Regions from separate parts of the Streptomyces sp. NPDC005496 genome, predicted to be linked through region 1. Evidence: riboswitches for the same ligand, from Rfam matches in the RefSeq annotation. Region 1 holds a riboswitch; the other holds the start of a gene.
The links. Region 1 has a riboswitch for cyclic di-AMP ahead of ACFYQQ_RS34815 (LysM peptidoglycan-binding domain-containing protein). Riboswitches for the same ligand answer to the same signal wherever they lie in the genome.

Region 1 (7,525 bases):
GGGGTCCTGGAGAGCACCGCCCCGGTGACGGCGCTGCCGTCGGGCGCGATCCACTGCGGCGTACCGGAGTTGGGCGCCACGAAGGAGTGCGCGATGTGCCGGTCGAGCACGGCGCCGACGTCGCGCTGGGCGAAGGCGTGTCCGCCGCCCTCGGCGGGCTTGCACTCGTAGATCTGGCGGCCCTCGACCACGGACGCCCGGAAGTTGGCGAACACGTGGCGGAAGTCGACGTCGGTGGTGACCTGGTGGAGCTGACCGCGGACGGCGCCGCCCGGAAACGCGGCGGTGTGCAGGTTGGCGTAGAACCCGCCGGGGGCGCTCCGCAGCCGCTGGAGCAGGGCCGCGTCCTCGACCTTCACCGTGCCGGCGGCGCGGTGAAGGCCGCCCTTGTCGAGCAGCCGGGTGAAGTCCACCGCGACGCCGCCGGAGGTGCCCTTGGCGCCCTCGTGCAGGTGCAGCCGGGTCGGTTTGCCGATGCCGCGCCAGCTCACGGCGACGGACACCCGGTCGCCGTCGATCCTGATGAACTCCAGGGCCGAGCCGTTCTCGTCTCCGTCGGCGGGCACCTCGTCGGCGCCGCGCAGCGCGGCCGCCAGGACGGTCGCACCCTCCTGCGCGCTCTCGGGTGCGACTCCTTGCGCGGCGACCCCCGGGGCGGCGGCGACGGCGATCCCGGCGGCCGCCGCCAGTGCGGCTCCGCCGATGACCAGCTTCGTGCGACGCCCCGCGGGCGTGAGGTTCGGTCCCATGATTCCGCTGTCTCCCCGTGTCCCGGCCGACACCCCCTGCGCCGGCCTCCACAGAGAGCTACGGAGCGGATACGAGAGCGGACTCAAGGTGAGCGATGTGACCTGCGCCACACCGAGATGCCTCGTACGGCGTACACGGGCCGGGCGAGGGGAGACTGCGCGGGGTGCGGTCGCCGGACGGCCGCCCGGCGTCATCCGGCCCGGTGGACCACCGCGTCGCACAGCTCCAGCAGGGCCGCCTTGGCGTCGCACTCGACCAGCGGCGCCAGCGCGGCCCGCGCGTCCTCCGCGTACCGCACGGTGTCCCGGCGGGCCTGCTCCAGCGCGGGGTGCGCCCGCAGCCGGGACAGCGCCTCGGCGTGCCGGGCGTCGTCCGTCAGGTCGGAGTCGAGCAGCTCGCACAGCGCGATGTCCTCGGCGAGCCCGAGGCGGGCCACCCGCTCGCGCAGCCGCAGCACCGGCAGCGTCGGGATGCCCTCGCGCAGGTCCGTCCCCGGCGTCTTGCCCGACTCGTGCGAGTCGGAGGCGATGTCCAGGACGTCGTCGGCGAGCTGGAAGGCGACGCCGAGCCGCTCGCCGTACTGCGTGAGCACGTCGACGACCGTCTCGTCGGCGCCCGACATCATCGCCCCGAAGCGGCAGGCCACTGCGACCAGGGAGCCGGTCTTGCCGCTGAGCACGTCGAGGTAGTGGTCGATCGGGTCGCGCTCGTCGCGGGGTCCCGCGGTCTCCAGGATCTGGCCGGTGACCAGCCGCTCGAACGCCTCGGCCTGGACGCGGACGGCCTCGGGGCCGAGGTCGGCCAGGATGTGCGAGGCGCGGGCGAAGAGGAAGTCGCCGGTGAGGACGGCGATCGAGTTGTTCCAGCGGGTGTTGGCGCTGGGCACCCCGCGGCGCACCTCGGCCTCGTCCATCACGTCGTCGTGGTACAGCGTCGCGAGGTGGGTCAGTTCGACGACGACGGCCGAGGGCACGATGCCCGGCGCGTGGCGGTCCCCGAACTGCGCCGCGAGCATCACCAGCAGCGGCCTGAACCGCTTGCCGCCGGCCCGCACGAGGTGCTGGGCGGCCTCCGTGATGAAAGGGACCTCGCTCTTGGTGGCTTCGAGCAAACCCTCCTCGACAGCCGCCAATCCGGCCTGGACATCGGCTTCGAGAGCCTGGTCCCGCACGCTCAGCCCGAACGGCCCGACGACGGTCACGAGAGGTTCTCCTGTCTGCTGACGATCACATGGCGAACTCGGTCGATCATTCGGTCGATGACACGGTTTGTCGATGTGTCGCTGCCATCACTCAAGTCAGCGTATCCGGTCACGTTTCGATCACCACGAGCGCCCACCGCCCCCACCTACGACTTCCCTCCCCCAGGGGGCGCACTCATGGCCGGGCGGCGCGGCACCACGAGCGGTATGTTCTTGATCACCTGATATGACCGGACATGTACCGACTCCACCGGAAGGCTCTCGTGTCTCGACGCAGCGTCACCGCCGGACCGGGCCGCGGGCCGGGCCCGGAGCCCGGTCCGGGACCCCGTACCCGCCCCGGGGGGTCCGGTCCCGGCGGCCGTCCGCCGCGGGAGGGCGGACGGGTGCGGCGCGGGACCGGGCGCGTACGGAGTGTCCCGGCGTGTCCGGCACGGACGGCACCGTCTCCGTCACCTGGCCGGGCGCACACGTCCGGCGCACCGCGTGTCCGGCCCGGCCGCCGGGCCGCCTGCCCCCCGGGGCCGGCGCGATGAGCACCCGCATCCGTACGTCGTTCCCCTACCGGACGACGCACGAGGACGTCCTGATCCCGCTGCGGGACGGGACGCGCCTGTACGCGCGCGTGTGGCGCCCGGTCACCGACGAGCCGGTCGCGGCGCTCCTGGAGTACCTCCCGTACCGGCTGACGGACTGGACCGCGCCGCGCGACTGGCAGCGCCACCCCTGGTACGCGGGCCACGGCTACGCCTCGGTCCGGGTGGACGTGCGCGGCCACGGCAACTCCGAGGGGCTGCCGGCGGACGAGCACGCGCGCGTGGAGGCGGACGACGGCGTCGAGGTCGTGAACTGGCTCGCGGCCCAGCCCTGGTGCAGCGGGCGGGTCGGCATGTTCGGGCTGTCCTGGGGCGGCTTCGACGCGCTCCAGGTCGCGGTCCTGGCACCCGAGCCGCTGAAGGCCGTCGTCACGGTCTGCGCGACGGACGACCGCTACGACAACGACCGGCACTACCTGGGCGGTTCCGTGCTGGCCGGCGACATGCCGGCCCGCGCGGCGGCGCTGCTCGCCTTCGCCTGCCGGCCGCCGGACCCCCGGTACGTCGGCCAGGTGATGTGGCGCGACATGTGGGTGCGGCGGCTGGAGGCCGTGGAGCCCTTCGTCCACACCTGGCTGGCGCACCAGACGCGTGACGCGTACTGGCGGCGCGGCAGCGTGCGCGAGGACTACGGCTCGGTGCGGGCCGCGGTGCTGGCGGTCGGCGGCTGGCACGACCCGTACCGGGACACGGTCCTGCGGCTGGTCGAGCACCTCCCGGCCGACCGGGTACGGGGGCTGATCGGGCCCTGGTCGCACCAGTACCCGGACCGGGGGCTGCCGCCGGGCCCCGCGATCGGCTTCCTCCAGGAGACGCTGCGCTGGTGGGACCACTGGCTGCGGCCCGGCTCCGGGGCCGGTGACGCCTCGGGCACCGGTGTGATGTCCGAGCCGCTCCTGCGGGCGTACGTCTGCGACTCGCACGTTCCGGCCACCGTCCACCCGGTGCTGCCCGGCCGCTGGGTGGGTGACGACGCCTGGCCCGCGCCGACGGTGACGCCGGTGACGTACGCGCTGCGGGGCGTGCCCGTGCCGGTGCGCTCCCCGCTGCACACCGGGCTGGACGCCGGCCGCTTCCTGCCCGTCGGGGACGACGGGGACCTCCCGCCGGACCAGCGGGACGAGGACGCGAAGTCGGCGTGCTTCGAGTTCGAGGTGCGGGAGGAGACCTGGGTGCTCGGGCGGCCCCGGGTCCGGCTGCGGCTGACGTCGCCCGTGCCGCGCGGGCAGGTCGTCGCCCGGGTCTGCGACGTGTTCCCGGACGGGGCGTCCACGCTCGTCACCCGGGGCGTGCTCAACCTCGGCGCCCGGGAGGGCACGGACCGGGTGGTGGAGTGGCCGCCGGGCGCCACCGAGGACGTGACGTTCGAGCTGAGCGCCATCGGCTACGCCTTCCCGCCGGGCCACCGCATCCGGCTCGCCGTCTCCTCGGCGTACTGGCCCTGGATCTGGCCGCAGCCGGATTCGGACACCGGTTTCACCCTGCACCCGGAGGGCAGCTCCCTCGAACTGCCGGTGCGCGTACGGGAGTCGGACCCCTCCATCACCTTCGGCGAACCGGAGGAGGCGGAGCCGCTGGGCGCGGTCGTCCCGGCGACCCTGGACGAGCCCCGCCCGGAGCGGCTGGTCGTGCGCGATGTCGCCGCGGGCGTCTGGCGCCTGGAGGTCGACCCGCGCCACGGCGACACCCGGGTGTACCCGGACGGCCTGGAGGTCACGGAGGACGCCCTGGAGACATACACGACCGGCGAGTGGGATCCGCTGTCCGCGCGGACCCGTTCGGACTGGTCGATCCGGCTGCACCGGCCGGACGCCGGGTGGGACGCCCACGTGGAGACGCACTCCGAAGTCAGCTGCGACGCGGGCGAGTTCATCACCTCGAACGAGGTGATCTGCACCGACGGGGACGAGGTCGTCTTCCACCGGACGTGGGAGCGGCGCATCCCGCGCACGGCGGGCTAGCCACACCCGGCGGTTCGGCCCCCGCCGTCCAGGTCAGGGACGCGGCGGGGGCCGGCGCGCGCGCCCGCGCCGCGGTCCGCGCCGGGGGACCCGCCACCGCCCGCCCCGGGTCCGCGTCGCCGCCCGTCCGGGTCCGCGCCACCATCCGTGCCGGGGCCCGCATCGCCGCCCGCCCGGGCACGCGCCACCGTCCGCCCCGGGGTCCGCGCCACGTCCGCCCCGAGGCGCGCGGCGCGCGTCGCGCCCGGGCCGGTGTGACCCGGCGGCGCCTCCCGGTCGCCCGTTAATGCCCGACTTGCCTGCCTTGCTTACGCTTTGACATGTCTTAGTCGCGTGAAATGGGTCACGCCCGAATCGATCTTTCGGCCACCCCGAGTCGACAAGTCTCCCTTTGCTAAAGGCAAGTTGAGTTTCACGTTCCGGTCTAATCGGACTATTTCCACCCTGTTCAGAGGTAGATCAAATGCCTTGGCACGGGAAATCGGGCCTTGTTTCGGACATGTGCTCTCGCATACGTTCACGTCGATCCGAGCGGACCCGCCTAATCCTGCCGCCGCTCGGTGACCCCACCCACCCACGCACGGCAGGAGCGGGGGACCCACGAAAGCGCCGGTCCGGCGACACCCGGAACGGCTTGGGGTCAAGTCGCACGTCATGTGCGGCCGGGCACCTCCCAGCCCGAACCCGACAGCTCACCTCGCAGGCACCGGAGAGGAAAAAAACGCGCCATGGCCGTTCGAGGCAAGCACCGTCGTCCCCGAAACACCGTCCTCACCCGCGGGTTCATCGCCGCGGGAGCGGGCGGAGCCGCACTCGTACTCCCCCTGATCGGCGCCACCGGCGCCCAGGCGGCACAGCCGGCCCAGGCCGCGCAGTCCGTGCCGGCCGCCGTCCCGCAGGTCCAGCTCGTCACCTACAAGGTGGCCTTGGGCGACACCCTGTCCAAGATCGCCCGTGAGCACGCCAAGACCGGCGACTGGAAGAAGCTGTACGACGCCAACCGCGCCGTCATCGGCAGCAACCCGTCGATGATCCGGCCGGGCCTGAAGCTGACGGTGGGCACGAAGACCGTGAAGGGGACGGCGACGACGGCCGCCGCGACGGCCAAGACCGCCGCCGCGCCCGCGACCGCGAAGACGTACACGAACGACCTGGACGGCTGGATCAAGGAAGCCCTGGACATCATGGCCCAGAAGGGCATACCGGGCAGCTACGACGGCATCCACCGCAACATCATCCGGGAGTCCTCGGGCAACCCCCAGGCGATCAACAACTGGGACTCCAACGCCGTGGCCGGCACGCCGTCCAAGGGCCTCCTCCAGGTCATCGACCCGACCTTCGCCGCCTACCACGTGGACGGCACGTCGATGGACCCGTACGACCCGGTCGCGAACATCACCGCCGCCTGCAACTACGCCGCCGACAAGTACGGCTCGATCGACAACGTCTTCGGCGCCTACTGAGCCGGGCCCGGGGCGGCGGCGGCCCCCCGGACCGCGAGGCCCGCTGTTCCCCGGTCCCCAGGGCCGGGGAACAGCCGTTCCAGGACGACCGCGATGCCGTCGTCCTCGTTCGAGAGGGCGATCTCGTCGGCAACCGCCCTGAGTTCGGGGTGGGCGTTGGCCATGGCGACGCCGTGGGCGGCCCAGTCGAACATCGGGATGTCGTTCGGCATGTCCCCGAACGCGATCGTGTCCGACGGCGACAGGCCGAGATGACCGGCGGCGAGCGCGAGGCCCGTCGCCTTGGTCACGCCGTATGGCTGGAGTTCGACGGTGCCCGGACCCGACATGGTGACCGTCGCCAGCGAATCGACCGTCATTCGCGCCACCGACGCCAACTCGTCGTCGGACAGCGAGGGGTGGCGGAGCAGCACCTTGCTGATGGGCCGCGTCCACAGGTCGTCACGGCGCCGCACCCGCACCGCGGGCAGCGTCGGGTGCGGCATCAGATAGCCCGGCTCGATGAGGGTGAGCCCGTCCACCCCGTCCTGGTCCACGGCCGCGTAGACCTCCCCGACCTCGGCCTCGATCTTGCCGAGCGCGGTCTCGGCCAGCTCCCGGTCCAGGGTCACCGACCACAGCAGACGGCCGGTGCCGGCGTCGTACAGCTGCGCGCCCTGACCGCACACCGCGAGCCCCTCGCCGCCGAGTTGCTCCAGCAGCGGGCGCACTCTCGGCGCCGGGCGCCCCGTCACCACCAGATGCCGGCCGCCCGCCCCGGCCACCCGCGCCAGCGCGGCCCGCGTCCTCCCGGAGAGGGTGTCGTCGCCGCGCAGCAGCGTTCCGTCCAGGTCAGTGGCGATGAGTGAATATGCAGTCGGAGCGGCCATGATCCGAAGAATACGGACCCGCCGCCCCAACGGCCCGGCGTGAACCGGACGACGTCCGGTATCCCGACAGCAACGCCCTTCACCGGTACGGGGATCGACGGGGACCACAGGACACCGGTACGGCCTGAACGGACATTGCGCACTCTTCAGGCACGGTGAGCCGAGCGCCACGGGACCTGTCTCCGGTCGTCTCTCCCACGTAACGTGTGCCGCGACCACATGGAACGCGTGGAACACATGGATCACAGGCGAGCACGAAAGCGAGGCAGCACCCGATGCCCCCCTTCGATGTCCCCGAGGGCGACCCCTTCGGTCCGCACAACCTTCCGTACGGCGTGTTCTCCCCGGCGGGTTCCGGCGACCCGGCGGCTCCCGGCGCGCGGCGGGTGGGGGTCCGGCTCGGGGACCGCGTGCTCGACGCGGGCGCCGCGGCGCGGGCCCTCGGCTCCCCCTACGAGGCCCTGCTCGCGCAGCCGAGCCTGAACCCCCTGCTGGCGGCGGGCCCCACGGCCTGGTCCGACGTACGGCGCGCCCTCACCGCGTGGGTGACGGTCCCGGCCCACCGGGAGACGATCGAGCCCCTGCTGCACCCGCTCTCCGAGGTGACCCTGCACCTGCCGTTCGAGGTCGCGGACTACGTCGACTTCTACGCCTCCGAGAACCACGCCCGCAACGTCGGGCAGAT
Region 2 (7,525 bases), on a different contig from region 1:
CCATGCCATCAGCGCGTACCCGCGTCCGGCCGGAATCCTCCGCCTGCCGTACGGGGTCCTCACACCACCCGCGTAGCCCCCGCAAACGGCATCTCGTCGATCGGCGCCAGTCGTACCGGCGCCGACGGGTTGGGGGCGTGGATCATCCGGCCGCCTCCGACGTAGATGCCCACATGGCTGATTCCCGAGTAGAAGAAGACGAGGTCCCCCGGCTGGAGTTCGGCGCGCGAGACCCGCCGGCCGGCCCCGATCTGGGCGTACGTCGTGCGGGGCAGCGACACGCCCGCGGCGCGGTACGCGGCCTGGGTGAGGCCCGAGCAGTCGAAGGCGTTGGGGCCGGTGGCGCCCCACACGTAGGGGCTGCCGAGCTTCTGATAGGCGTACGCGACCGCCTCCGCCGCCCGGGAACCGGGCGCCTTGGCCGGGGTGGCACTCGTGCCGGTGCCGGACGGGAGGCCCGCCGTCTCCCGTGCGCCGGCCCGCGAGGCGTGCCCGGTGCCGCCGCCGTCCGCCGAGAGCCGCGCCCGCTGCTCGTCCGTGAGCCGGGACAGCAACCGGCGTGCCTCGCCCAGCTTCGTGTTGACCGTCTTCTTCTGCCGCTTGAGCTCGGCCTGCCGGGACTTGAGGGAGGTCAGCTCGACGCGGGCGGCGCCCCGCAGCTGCTCGATCTCGCGCAGCTGCTTGCGTACGCGCGCCACGGCCGCGGCCTGCCGGCTTCCCGCACGTTCGGCGAAGGCGGCCCCGTCCAGGTACCGGTCGGGGTCCTCGGACAGCGCGAGCTGCACGGCGGGGTCGAGGCCGCCGGTGCGGTACTGCGCCGTGGCGATCGAACCCAGCGCGTCCCGGGCCGAGTTGAGGCGGTCCGTCCTGCGGGCCGCCTCGTCGCGCAGCGTCCTGAGCCGCCGCTCCCCCTTGTCGGCCTTCTCCTTCGCCCCGTTGTACTTCTCGGTGGCGACCTCCGCCTCCTGGTACAGCTTGTCGACCTTGGCCTTGACCTGCGCCGGGGAGAGCTGCGGTTCGGCGTGTCCCGTCCCCTCGAAGGCGGTGGCCGTCGCCGCGCCCGCGAGGGCGAGGGTGGCGGCGGTGCGGGCCGTCTGACCGCCGAGTGAGCGTTGTCTGGGCTTGCGGTGCGATGCCACGAGGGCACACATCCTTTCGCGAAGACTCGTTCCGCACGGCCGCCCGGCGGGGCACGGCGACGCGTCCGGCGACGGCCCGCACAGGGGGAGCGGGGCGCCGCCGGACCTTTCGGCGGAAGCGACCGGTTGCCGCCCCTGGCCCGGGCGGCGGTGGAGAGCCGGTCACCTGGGGGAGGACGCTAAACCTGAGCGTGAGCGGCCGGTGACGCCATGTGCGGAAGTGGCGGGAGAGGTCCGCCGGGTGACCGGATGTGACCGCGCTCCCGGTCCGTGGGCGTCGGCTTGACGCTGAGTGCTGACCGAAGCGGGGATTTTCCGACGGGGCCCGAGACCCTGGTGCTATGAGCCCACTGGGCGGTCGTGAGAGATGTCGCGTGACCGCCGAGACGGAGGTGAACACTGCGGCGGGTGGGTCCCGTGGGGTGCGACCGACCGGGGGGCCGGACGGCTGCCGGAGCCGGAAGCGGGTCGCTGGAGACGGCTACCGGAGCCGGAGGGAGGGCTGGTGGAGGCGGCCGGCGGGGCCCCGATTAGGCTCCGGCGCATGGACGTACTCATCCATCTCTTCGTCGGCCTGCACATCATCGGCATCGCCGCGCTCCTCGGCGGCTTCCTCACCCAGATGAAGGCGATGGGCCAGGGCACGGCCCGCTTCGTCCCCGCGATGCTGCACGGCGCGCTCACCATGCTGGTCACCGGAGTCGTGCTGGTCGGTCTCAACCAAGCCGACGACAACTCGCTCGACAACGTCAAGCTCGGCGTGAAGCTGGCCCTGCTGATCGTGATCCTCGGGCTCGTCTACGTGAAGCGCGACGAGGAGAAGGTCGACAAGGGCGCCTTCGCCGCGGTCGGCCTGCTGACCGTCGCGAACATCTTCATCGCGGTGCTCTGGACCTGACGGCGCCCGCCCGGGGAACCCTGGGCGACCGGCCCGACCGGCCCGACCGGCCCGACCGCCCCGACCGGCCCGACGGCCGCGCCCGGCGTGACCCCATGGTCATCGGCAGGCCCGGCGGCCGTGTCCGGTGCGACCCGGGGGCCGTACCGGACACGAACGCGAGGGGGTGCCGGCGTGGTGGCGTCCCCTACGCGGGGCGCACCACGCTGTGGATCGACGAGGTGCCGTCGTAGTAGATCGACTCCTCGCGGACGTACGCGCCCGGCTTCGGGGCGTGGATCATCATGCCGTTGCCGATGTACAGGCCGACGTGGCTGATGTCGTCGTAGAAGAAGACCAGGTCACCGGGCTTGATGTCGGAGAGCGGGACCGTGGTGCCCGCGTCGACCTGGTCCCAGGTGGTGCGCGGCAGGGAGACGCCCGCGGCCTTCCAGGCGGCCTGGGTGAGACCGGAGCAGTCGTAGGAGTCCGGGCCGGTCGCGCCCCACACGTACGGCTTGCCGACCTGGGCCCGCGCGAAGGCGATGGCCTTGTCGGCCGTGGTGGCGTACGCCGGGTCCTCCGCCGTGCCGCCCGCGCCGGCGTCCGAGTCGCCCTGGTCCTGCTGGGCGGTCTCCTCGCGGCTCCGCTCCTCCTGCGCGGCCTGCTGCCTGGCCAGTTCCTCGGCCTTGCGGTCGGCCTCCTCGCGCTTCTTCTCCTCGATCGCCGCGAGCCGCGCCTTCTCCTCGGCGGTGAGCTTCGAGAGCAGTCCGCGGGCGTCGGCGAGCTTCCGCTGCACCTCGGCCTTGGTCGACTTGAGCGTCCGCTGCGAGGTGGTCAGCTTCTCCAGGCTCTCGGAGGCCTCCGCCCGCTTCTTCGCCGTCGCCGCCTGCTCGGTGACGTAGTCGTCCACCGCCACCTTCTGGCGGCTGGTCAGACGGCCCATGAGCTGGGTCTGGTCGAAGTAGTCCTGCGGGTCGTCCGCCAGCAGGAGGGTCGCGGTGTCGGGGGCTGCGGCCCCGGTGCGGTACTGGGCGGCGGCGTACGAACCCAGCTCCTCGCGCGCCGTGTTGAGCTTCTCGGTGCGCTTGGCCACGTCGTCCAGCAGGGTGTCGACGCGCTGGCGCTGCTTGGAGCTCTTCTCCTTGGCCGCGTTGTACTTCTGGGTGGCCGTCTCGGCCTGGTGGTAGAGGTCGTCCACCTTCTTCTGGACTTCCTCGAGACTCGGCCTGGGTTCGGCCGAGGGCGCGGCGTTCGCCGTCTGCGAGAGCAGGGCCACGGACGTGAGGGCCGCCGTGGCGAGGCCCGGGGCCCGGACACCCGCTACGCGCGTTCCCGCAGGACGCCATTTGCGATGCGACGCCAAGAGAGGCGACTCCTTCCACGATCCGCCTACCGAGTTAGCTGTCGGGTTCGGGCGGGTGGTTCGGAAGGGTTGCCCTACGGTCCGCGCCCGACAAGGCGGTCGGACCGATTCACCCCAAGGTCGGTGGGTCCCCGGCTCCGGTTGCCGCGTGGGCGCGCCGGACTCGGCGGAGGCCGCGCGGCCCGGCGTCGTTCGCCGGTTGGGTCGGGCGGCCTGACCGGCACGCTAGCCAACGCGTGTGGCTTCTGTGAAGGTTGATGTTCGATATGCCCGATACGTTTTCGTGACCTTTTTCGCGGGGACCGGGTCGCGCCGCCGTCGCGGATCGTTTTCCGACTGATTGTCCTGACATGTGCGCCTTCCTCGGCGGACGTGGTGTGCGTCTCGTCCGGCCGTCACCCCAGGTGACCGGGTGGTTCCGGACGGCGAGAGCGGCCGGGCGGCGGGGGCGGCACCGGACGGAGCGGCACGCTGCCCGACGGGGCGAAGCGGCGGCCCGGGTACGGGAAGACGGCGGGCCTGGCGAGTGGTGCGGGGGCGATGCGCCTACGAGGGGAGCGGGGCGGCGGTGACCGGCGGGCCGGTCCCGGAATGCGGCGGAGTTCCCGAGGTGGCCGCGGGGTGTCAGTGGGGCGGCCTAGACTCGGAAGGCGATGAGCAGCCTCTTTGACGACAGCTTCCTGGCGGACCTCAAGCCCTCCGGGGCCCACGAGGAAGAGCCCCCGCCGCCGCCCGAGGACGGGACGCCGGAGCACCTCCCGGACGACCTGTTCGGCGGCCGCTTCGACGCGCCCCCGAGCAGGGACGCGTACTACCGCGACGGCGCCGCGCGCCCCGCGGTGGACCCGGCGGCGCTGCTGGACGGGCTGAACGAGAACCAGCGGGCGGCCGTGGTGCACGCCGGTTCCCCGCTGCTCATCGTGGCAGGCGCCGGATCGGGCAAGACCCGCGTGCTCACGCACCGCATCGCGTACCTGCTGGGCGAGCGCCATGTGCACCCCGGCCAGATCCTCGCGATCACCTTCACGAACAAGGCCGCGGGCGAGATGAAGGAGCGCGTCGAGCAGCTCGTCGGCCCGCGGGCCAACGCGATGTGGGTGATGACCTTCCACAGCGCCTGCGTCCGCATCCTGCGCCGCGAGTCGAAGAGGCTCGGCTTCACCTCCTCCTTCTCGATCTACGACGCCGCCGACTCCAAGCGCCTCATGGCCCTGGTCTGCCGCGACCTGGACCTCGACCCGAAGCGCTTCCCGCCGAAGTCCTTCAGCGCCAAGATCAGCAACCTGAAGAACGAGCTGATCGACGAGGAGGACTTCGCCGCCCAGGCCGCCGACGGCTTCGAGAAGACCCTCGCCCAGGCCTACGCCATGTACCAGTCGCGGCTGCGCGAGGCCAACGCCCTCGACTTCGACGACCTGATCATGACGACGGTCAATCTGCTCCGCGCCTTCCCCGACGTCGCCGAGCACTACCACCGCCGCTTCCGGCACGTGCTGGTCGACGAGTACCAGGACACGAACCACGCCCAGTACGCCCTCGTCCGCGAGCTCGTCGGCACCGCCGAGCACCCCGTGGACGTGCCGCCCGCCGAGGGCGACCTCGGGCCCGCCGAGCTGTGCGTCGTCGGTGACGCCGACCAGTCGATCTACGCCTTCCGCGGCGCGACGATCCGCAACATCCTCCAGTTCGAGGAGGACTACCCGGACGCGACGACGATCCTCCTGGAGCAGAACTACCGCTCCACGCAGACGATCCTGAGCGCCGCCAACGCCGTCATCGAGCGCAACGAGAGCCGCCGCCCGAAGAACCTGTGGACCAACGCCGGCGCCGGCGCACGCATCACCGGCTACGTCGCCGACACGGAGCACGACGAGGCACAGTTCGTCGCCGACGAGATAGACCGCCTCACCGACGCGGGCGACGCCAAGGCGGGAGACGTCGCCGTCTTCTACCGTACGAACGCCCAGTCCCGTGTCTTCGAAGAGGTCTTCATCCGCGTCGGCCTGCCGTACAAGGTCGTCGGCGGCGTCCGGTTCTACGAGCGCAAGGAGGTCCGGGACGTCCTCGCGTATCTGCGCGTGCTGTCGAACCCGGAGGACTCCGTCCCGCTGCGCCGCATCATGAACGTGCCCAAGCGCGGCATCGGCGACCGGGCGGAAGCCATGATCGACGCCCTCGCCCAGCGGGAGAAGATCAGCTTCCCGCAGGCGCTGCGCCGCGTCGACGAGGCGTACGGCATGGCGGCCCGCTCGACGAACGCAGTCAAGCGGTTCAACACGCTGATGGAGGACCTGCGGACGGTCGTCGAGTCCGGCGCCGGTCCGGCCACCGTCCTGGAGGCCGTCCTCGAACGCACCGGCTACCTGGCCGAGTTGCAGGCCTCGACCGACCCGCAGGACGAGACCCGCATCGAGAACCTCCAGGAACTCGCCGCCGTCGCCCTGGAGTTCGAGCAGGAGGCCGGTGAGGGCGAGGCCGCGGGCAGCCTCTCCGAGTTCCTGGAGCGGGTCGCGCTCGTCGCCGACTCCGACCAGATCCCCGACGAGGAGGACGGCAACGGCGTCATCACCCTGATGACCCTGCACACCGCCAAGGGCCTCGAATTCCCGGTCGTCTTCCTCACGGGCATGGAGGACGGCGTCTTCCCGCACATGCGCGCACTCGGCCAGACCAAGGAGCTGGAGGAGGAGCGGCGCCTGGCGTACGTCGGCATCACCCGCGCGCGGGAGCGGCTTTATCTGACGCGGTCCTCCATGCGCAGCGCCTGGGGCCAGCCGTCGTACAACCCGCCGTCGCGCTTCCTGGAGGAGATCCCGGACGCGCATCTGGAGTGGAAGCGCACGGGTTCCATGGGACCGGTGTCCTCGGGGCCGGTCTCGGGGGTGGCGGCGTCGCTCTCCTCGTCGCGCTCGCGGTCCGCGGCCTCGGGCGCGTCCGGCTTCGCGACGCGCCGCGGTGTCGCCGAGAAGCCGGTGGTCTCGCTGGCCGTCGGTGACCGGGTCACGCACGACCAGTTCGGCCTCGGCACGGTCGTCGGCGTGAAGGGCACGGGCGCCAACGCGGAGGCGACGGTCGACTTCGGCGAACCGAAGCCGAAGCGGCTGCTGCTGCGGTACGCGCCGGTCGAGAAGCTCTGACGCGAGGCTGAACGGGACACGGCTCGCCCGCGGTTGACGGGCGGGCCGGACAACGACCGCGATTCAGAGACGAGTTGCCGTCCCGGGCGGAGTGGGCGATCAGGTCGGGTCGATGCCGTGGCTGCGGAGCCACGGCAGCGGGTCGATCGCCGAGCCGCCCGCCGGACGGACCTCGAAGTGCAGGTGCGGGCCGGTCGAGTTGCCGGAGTTCCCGGAGAACGCGATCGGGTCGCCGGCCTTCACGGTGGTCCCCGAGGCGACCTTGTACGTCGAGAGGTGGCAGTACCACGTCTCCGTACCGTCCTTGGCGGTCACGATCGCCATGTTGCCGTAGGCGCTGTTCCACTGCGTGCGCACGGTGCCGTCGGTCGCGGCCATCACCGTCGTCCCGTAGGAGACGGGGAAGTCGATGCCGGTGTGCACGGACATCCAGTTGATGCCGGACTGCCCGTAATAGGCGCTGAGGCCCTTCTGCGCGACCGGCAGGGCGAACTTGGGGCGCAGCCGCTCCTTGCGGGCCGCCTCCTCCGCCGCCTTCTTCTTCTCCGCCTCCTGCTCGGCCTTCAGGTCGATGCGTTCCTGCGTCCGGCTGGCGCGGTCGGCGAAGTCGTCGGCGTCCGCGGAGAGGTTGGCGAGCTGGGTGTCCAGCTTGTTGTTGGCGGCGGACGGCTTCACGGATGCCTTCTCCGGCGCCGCGGCCGTCGTCTCCGTGCCGTTGTCGTCCGCGCTCACGCTCACGACGGAGGCGGCGGCGATGCCCGCGACCCCCATCACGCACGCCGAGGGAACGGCCACCGTCAGCAGGGCGGAACGTTTGGCCGGGGCTCGGCGCCGGGATCGGCTTCCGGTGCGCGAAGCCGATCGCGCACCCGGGACGACCGCGGCCGGCGCGGCGACGAGTTCCTCGACACCGTCGAGCAGCAACGACCCCGTAGCCGGGCCGTCCTCGTCGTCGGCCGTGTCGAACTCGGCCTGTCCGTGCTCGGGTTGGTCGAAGGAAACCTGC

Region 2: it holds a riboswitch for cyclic di-AMP, as region 1 does, so the genes downstream of both, ACFYQQ_RS12145 (NlpC/P60 family protein) here and ACFYQQ_RS34815 (LysM peptidoglycan-binding domain-containing protein) in region 1, are expected to answer to the same signal.

What each region holds. Positions count from the first base shown of each region.
Region 1 is NZ_JBIAJQ010000014.1:125,581-133,105, forward strand. It holds gene ACFYQQ_RS34800 (CHRD domain-containing protein) at 1-749, opposite strand, end outside; gene ACFYQQ_RS34805 (polyprenyl synthetase family protein) at 941-1,951, opposite strand; gene ACFYQQ_RS34810 (CocE/NonD family hydrolase) at 2,484-4,508, shown strand; cyclic di-AMP (ydaO/yuaA leader) riboswitch at 5,070-5,229, shown strand; gene ACFYQQ_RS34815 (LysM peptidoglycan-binding domain-containing protein) at 5,237-5,971, shown strand; gene ACFYQQ_RS34820 (HAD family hydrolase) at 5,965-6,840, opposite strand; gene fahA (fumarylacetoacetase) at 7,116-7,525, shown strand, end outside.
Region 2 is NZ_JBIAJQ010000003.1:781,095-788,619, reverse strand. It holds gene ACFYQQ_RS12155 (NlpC/P60 family protein) at 60-1,139, opposite strand; gene ACFYQQ_RS12150 (hypothetical protein) at 1,684-2,037, shown strand; gene ACFYQQ_RS12145 (NlpC/P60 family protein) at 2,225-3,382, opposite strand; cyclic di-AMP (ydaO/yuaA leader) riboswitch at 3,390-3,547, opposite strand; gene pcrA (DNA helicase PcrA) at 4,036-6,519, shown strand; gene ACFYQQ_RS12135 (M23 family metallopeptidase) at 6,619-7,525, opposite strand, start outside.